2 regions of the Acidovorax sp. LjRoot74 genome follow, and region 2 is predicted to be linked to the other one. Evidence: predicted binding sites of a transcription regulator. Region 2 holds the regulator's gene; the other holds the start of a gene.
What was found. The regulator FliA, encoded in region 2, starts transcription of late flagellar genes. The targets are predictions, from matches to a motif close to CTAAAGTTTNNNNNNNNNNNGCCGNTA.
Positions count from the first base shown of each region.

Region 1 (3,375 bases), 3.6 Mb from region 2:
GGCCACCACGTCTTCGCGCCGCATGGCGTCGCCATGGATCCAGGTCATGCCGTCGCGCTGCTCGCGGGCCTGCGCCACGCCCCGGTGCAGCGCGTGCACCTCCCACCCCCGGTCGCGCAACTGGCGTGCCACCTCGCCGCCAATGCCGCCCGTGGCGCCCAGAACCAGAACCTTGTTGCCTTGTGCCATGAAAGTGCTCCTTGTGTGGCCATGGATGTGGCCGTTGCCGTGGTGATGGGCGCCAGTGTGAAGCGGTGCTTGGCAAAAGAAAATTGCTTAAAACAAAGGTGAAGCTATACATTTATGTATGACTCAACCCACTACAGAATCGATTGGCTGGGAGCTGTACCGCTCCTACCTGGGTGTGCTCAGCGAAGGCTCGCTGTCGGGTGCGGCCCGGGCCCTGGGCGTGACCCAGCCCACGGTGGGACGCCACATCGCCGCGCTGGAGCAAGCCCTGGGGCTCACCCTGTTCACCCGCTCGCAGCAGGGCCTGCTGCCCACCGACGCTGCGCGGGAACTGCGCCCCTATGCCGAGGCCATGCAGCATTCGGCGGCGGCCCTGGCGCGGGCGGCCAGCGGTCATGGCGAGGGCGTGCGGGGCACCGTGCGCGTGACGGCCAGCGAGGTGATGGGTGTGGAAGTGTTGCCCCCGCTGCTGGCCCAGCTGCAGGCCCGGCACCCCGGGCTGACCGTGGAGCTGGCGCTGAGCAACCGCGTGCAGGACCTGCTCCACCGCGAGGCCGACATCGCCATCCGCATGACCGAGCCCCGCCAGGAGGCCCTCATCGCCCGCCGCGTGGGCGTGGTGGCGCTGGGCCTGCACGCCCATGCCACCTACCTGCAGGCCCAGGGCACACCCACATCACTGGCAGACCTGGCGCACCACCGGCTGATCGGCTTTGACCAGGAAACCCCGTTCATCCGCGCCGCGCGCAAGCTGCTTCCCCCGTGGCGCCACGAGGACTTTGCCCTGCGCAGCGACAGCGACCTGGCCCAGCTGGCACTGATCCGTGCGGGCGGCGGCATCGGCATATGCCAGGTGGCACTGGCGCGGCGCACACCGCAGCTGGTGCACCTGCTGGCACCGCAGTTCAGTGCCGGGCTGGACACCTGGGTGGTGATGCACGAAGACCTGCGCAACAGTCCGCGCTGCAGGTACACGTTTGATGCCTTGGTGACGGGGCTGCTGCAGTACACGGGGTTGGCTGAGGAGAGGGTGGGCGTGGCGGCCTGACGGTCTGTTCTCTCCGAGGCCGATGCCCCCAGACTCTGTACTTCGCAAGATACGGGAGCCGGGGATACCCGCAGCGGCGCCAAAAGCACCTCAAGTTCGCTCTGGCCTGGCCGAAACAAGGTCAAGCGTTGGTTCTGCCGCGCTCCACACAACAACACGAAAACTCCAGCGAGCGGAATGGGCGGGGAATCCACGTGGCTTCGACAATCAATACCAACGTGCCATCGCTGACGGCCCAGCGCAACCTGGGCATGAGCCAGACCTCGCTGAATAACTCTATCCAACGCCTGTCGTCGGGCCTGCGCATCAACAGCGCCAAGGACGACGCTGCCGGCTTGGCGATTTCCGAGCGTTTCACCAGCCAGATCCGGGGCCTGAACCAGGCTGTTCGCAATGCCAATGACGGTATCTCCTTGGCGCAAACCGCCGAAGGTGCGTTGAAGGCATCCGGCGACATCCTGCAACGTGTGCGTGAGCTGGCAGTGCAGTCGGCCAACGCCTCTAACAGCGCTGGCGACCGGCAGGCCCTGCAACAGGAAGTGGGCCAATTGGTGTCCGAACTGGACCGCATCTCGCAGACCACAGAATTCAACGGCGCCAGGCTGCTGGATGGCACATTCGGCACCCAGCAGTTCCAGGTGGGTGCCAACGCCAATCAGACCATCGTGGCGGCCACGGGTAACCTGCGTACCAACGCATACGGCAACAACCAGGCCGTGGCCATGGGCCCTCCTACGAACCCCAACAACAACTACGCCGGTTTGCTGGCGGGTACTTTGACGGTGAATGGATTCGCTGGCGGCCAGACGGTTGCTGTGGGGTCGGTGGCCACTGCGTCGCAAATTGCCGATTCGATGAATGCTGTCAAGGCAGATACCGGTGTGAGGGCCACAGCACGCACCGAGGTGAGCCTAGCCTTTGGCGCGGCAGGCTCCTACCTGATCGGCGTGTCGACGGACCACACCATGTTGAACATGATCTCCTTCACCCTGTCGTCCAGCAACACGGCCGACGGTTTGGCTGCGGTGGTCACGGCGGTCAACGATCAGTCCGCGAAGACGGGGATTACCGCTGCGTTGAACTCCAATGGCTCCCGCGTATTGCTGACTCAGGCAAAGGGCAATGACATCCTGATATCGGACACCAACACCCCGAACCCCGGGACGGTATCCGTGCAGAAATTGGATGGGGGTGGCGCCAACGTGGGGGCGCCTGTTGTGCTGGCTGTCAACGGCACGGCGGATAACGCGAGAACCATGGGTTATGTCACCCTCGATTCCGAAAAATCGTTCTCCATCACGCCTACGACGACGAACATGGCAAGTGCTGGAGCGTCGTCTCTCCAGACCGTGTCAACTCTGGATGTAACGACTTTTGCAACAGCGACCTCCGCACTCAAAACGGTGGACTCGGCCTTGGCCTTCATCAATGGCGAGCGCGCAAAACTCGGTGCACTGCAATCGCGTTTCGAAACCTCTATCAGCAACCTGCAGGTGACATCCGAAAACCTGTCAGCCTCGCGCAGCCGCATCCTGGATGCTGACTTCGCGGCCGAAACCGCCAACCTGTCACGCTCGCAAATCCTGCAACAGGCGGGCACGGCCATGGTGGCCCAGGCCAACCAGCAAGGCGTGCTGGCCCTGCTGCGCTAGCCCCATCGTGGCCCTGTTTGTCGCAGGGCACGGGCGGGCGCCAGCAGGTGTTCTGCTTCTCTTTTCTCAGCCCTGGTCCACCATCGTCTTGAGCCGGCTGGGCGCCAGTGCGCCGGCCGATTCCAGGATGGGGTAGGCCACCGAGCACAGCAGCGAGTTGATGCGCTTGAGCTCGCTGATCAGGTCGATGTGCAGCGAGCTGGTCTCGATGCTGGGCACCGTGTTGTCCGACAGGCGCGCGAGGTGGGTGGCCGAATAGGCGTGTTCCAGGTCGCGGAAGCGGGCTTTTTCTTCCAGCAGCTTTTGCGCATCGCGCACGCTGCCGTTCAAGAACACACTCATCGCCAGGCGCAGGTTGTCGATCAGGCGGGCGTGCAACTCGTTGATCTCTTCCATGCCGGCTTCCGAGAACTGGCGGCCCTTCTTGATCTTCTTGTCCTCGATGTCGATGAGCACGCGCTCGATGATGTCGCCGATCTGCTCCAT
Region 1 covers NZ_CAXUTI020000001.1:1,402,231-1,405,605, forward strand. Annotated here, with positions in the region: gene ACSQ3O_RS06480 (NAD(P)H-binding protein) at 1-189, opposite strand, end outside; gene ACSQ3O_RS06485 (LysR family transcriptional regulator) at 308-1,237, shown strand; gene ACSQ3O_RS06490 (flagellin) at 1,432-2,889, shown strand; gene ACSQ3O_RS06495 (Na/Pi cotransporter family protein) at 2,956-3,375, opposite strand, start outside.
Region 1: ACSQ3O_RS06490 (flagellin) is a predicted target of FliA. The motif match lies at 1,327-1,353, and genes of this name have one in related genera.

Region 2 (3,375 bases):
GTCCATCCGCCCCCGTTTCTTGTCGTCCCGCTCCGCTGCATTTGTTCGCGCCCCCGCGCGGCGCCGTGCCGGTGCGGCTTGGTGGGCCCTGTGCCTCGTGATGCTGGGGGGCTGGGCCTTGGGCGCAGGCGGTGCTGCGCAGGCCCAGGCGGCGGGGGATCCGCCGGCAGACCTGGGGCCCCTGACCCAGCGCTGGCTGGATGACACCCTGGCGCGCAGCGCACCCACCGGTCTGCCCTTGCGCATGGAAGTGAGCGTTGGCTCACTGGATTCGCGTTTACGGCTGGCGCCTTGCGCACGCGTGGAGCCCTACCTGCCCGCCGGGTCCCGTCTGTGGGGGCGTACCCGCCTGGGGCTGCGATGTGTGGAGGGCGCCACCGCCTGGAACGTGTTTCTGCCGGTCACTATCAAGGCGTTTGGCCCGGCATGGGTGTTGACCGGCAATGTGGCGCCTGGTGCGGTCCTCACTGCCAACGACGCCACCGAGGCCGAGGTGGACTGGGCCGCCGAAACCGCACCGGTGATGGCCAATCCGGATCACTGGGTGGGGCAGGTGGCCGCGCGCCAGTTGGTGGCGGGCCAGGCCTTGCGCCAGAGCATGGTGCGGGCCCCCCAGCTGTTCCGCGCGGGGGCCCAGGTGAAGGTGGTGGCCCAGGGGCTTGGTTATGCAGTCACGTCGGCAGGTCAGGCGCTGTCTGCAGGTGCTGTGGGGCAAACTGTGCGCATCCGCATGGATAATGGTCGAATAGTTAGCGGAATTGTCAATGAAGGTGGGACGGTGGACGTCACTCTTTAATGACGCCTCGGTGATAAATGGCTAAAGTCCGGGCCAAACGGGTCGAAAACATTGCTACTGTGCCCCACATCATGCGGGGTGGTGGAGAGAGCGATGAAGATAGGTCAAAAACCGGAACTCCCGGGCGCATTGGCGCAGACGGGGCTTGCCAAGCAAGCCAAAAGTCCTGCCAGCGCTGCTGAAGGAGCAACCAAAGACGCCCTGGCCGCTGCGTCCACCGCCGGTGTGCCCGTCACGGTCTCCATCGCCGCCCAAAGCCTGAACCCCGCCTCCCGCGTGGCAGGGGATTTTGATGCGGGCAAGGTCAAGGCCGTCCGCGCGGCCATTGAAAAAGGGTCGTTCTCCGTCGATGCCGAGGCCATCGCCGACAAGATGTTGTCCAACGCCCAGGAGATCCTGACCCGTTCGCGGGGTTGAGCCCCACTTGGCAGGCTGGTGCGATCCATCGCACAATGCGCCATGTCGCTGGAAGAATCCCTCTCGGCTGTCGAACAGCTGATCGATAAAGTCTCCGCCGCTCTTCTCGCGGCAGATCCCTCCTCCCTGGAACAACACAGTGTGGCCCTGCGTGACGCAGCGGCCCAGTTTGCGCGGGTGCTGGAGCAATCCGCTGCGCAGGGGCTGCCTTTGCCTGCGGCGGCGCAGAAGCGGGTGGCGGCCATCGGCGACATGCTGGTGGTGCAGCGCGAGAACTTGGCACGCCTGTCTGGGGTGACGGACCGCCAGGTAGCGGGCCTGTTGCCACCCTCCAATGCCGCATCGACCTATGGAGACGGGCTGTCAACGCGCGCAGCCAAGCCAGGCGTGGCGCGTATCTACCGTTCTGCGGGCTGACTGGGCTGTGATGCTCCGCTCCAGCGCTGCCCTGGCAGGTGCACGGGGCGTTGTGGGGCGGCCGTGCGGGGTATCAATGCGCGCGCATCTTGGCGCGCAGGCGGGCGATGGACTGGCTGTGCAACTGGCACACCCGGGATTCCGTTACGCCAAGCACCGCCGCGATCTCCTTGAGATTCATGTCGTGCTCGTAGTACATGCCCATGATGTGCTGCTCGCGTTCGGGCAGGCTCTTGATGGCGTTGACCAGTGACATCTTGAGCCGCTGGTCGCGCAGCAACTCGACCGGGTCGGCATCGGCATCGGCGGCATGACGGTCCAGAAACCCGTCGTCATCGTCGTTGCCATGGGTCATGTCTTCCAGGTACACCAACTGGGTGCCCCGGACCTTGCCCAGCAGGTTCTGGTAGTCGGGCAGGCTCATGCCCATTTCGCTGGCGATTTCTGATTCGAGCGGGCTGCGGCCCAGCTTCTGCTCCAGCCGGTGCACCGCGTGCTCGATGTCTTTCTGGCTCTTGCGCGAGCTGCGGCTCATCCAGTCGCCCTCGCGCAGTTCGTCGAGCATTGCGCCCCGGATGCGCTGGGTGGCAAAGGTCTCGAACTGCACGCCCTGGGCGACTTCGTAGCGCGAAAGTGCTTCGGCCAGGCCCATCATGCCGACCTGGATCAGATCATCCAGTTCGACATTGGGCGGCAGCTTGGCGATCATGTGGTGCGCAATTCTCCGGACCAGCGGGACATGCTGGCGGATCAGCGCATCACGATCGAGCTGGCCTTTGGCGGTGTACATCAGATCAACTTCTCCGGACAAATCAGATCAATGGCTCCGGACAAAATGCGCAGGCATGCCAGTCAGGTTGCTGGTGGGTAGCGCAGTCAGCGATCCGTTCATGGTGCCCGCATTTTCCAGCAGTTGCAAGGCCAGGCGCTGAAGCTCCTGGGGGCTCTGGGTGGCGATGGTGGTGGTCCGCACGGGCCCGCCCAGGTGGCGCTCCGCGCAGGCCTGCAGCGTCATCAGCTGTGACTGGGCCTTGCGGCGCTCTGCCGCCGTGTTGCTGTGCAGCAAAGCGGCCACCATGCAGGGCAGTCCGGTGTGCAGGGCGATCTGCTTGAGGCTCTTGTAGCTGTTCATCACACCCGCCGCACCGCCGCCCATGACCACCAGCGGCACCGTGGCGGTGTGGGTCAGCAGGGGCCCCAGGGTGGCGGCGGGGGCGTGGATCACCATCAGGCCGTAGGTTCGGAAGTAGGGCAGCAAGCCCTCCATGGGAGAACGCGTGCTATCACCCGCTGTGCGGCTGAGGTGCTGCAAGCCCTTGGCCGCCGGGATCACGGCAAGCGAGGATGCCGTGGCCCCCAGGTTCAGGTGGGCGCCGTCGTTCCATGAAGCGTGTTGCAGCAGGTGGAGCAGGCCTGGGCTGTCGTCGGTCTCGTAGGCCGTGCCGTCCAGCACCACCACGGGGTAGCCCAGCCGCTGCAGGCTGGCGCAGATCTGCCAAAGTGTTTCCAGGCCGCTGCCGGTGTTGCCTTGGCTGGCCACGGCCAGCATCCGCAGCTCGGCCTGGGGTGTGAAGCTGTGCAGCCCGGCGGCCTGGTGAAAGCCCAGATCAAGCATCGACGAGTCCCCCCTCGGTGATGGTGTCGGGCGAGTGCGAGAAGAAGAAGTTCAGGTCGGTGGCCTTGGGGTCGAACGCCGACTTGGCCGGGGCGCGCATCGAGGTGCTGATGAGCTGTTGGGCGTTGGC
Region 2 covers NZ_CAXUTI020000001.1:4,988,218-4,991,592, reverse strand. Annotated here, with positions in the region: gene flgA (flagellar basal body P-ring formation chaperone FlgA) at 1-796, shown strand, start outside; gene flgM (flagellar biosynthesis anti-sigma factor FlgM) at 890-1,213, shown strand; gene ACSQ3O_RS23680 (hypothetical protein) at 1,232-1,630, shown strand; gene ACSQ3O_RS23675 (RNA polymerase sigma factor FliA) at 1,704-2,420, opposite strand; gene ACSQ3O_RS23670 (hypothetical protein) at 2,448-3,245, opposite strand; gene flhF (flagellar biosynthesis protein FlhF) at 3,238-3,375, opposite strand, start outside.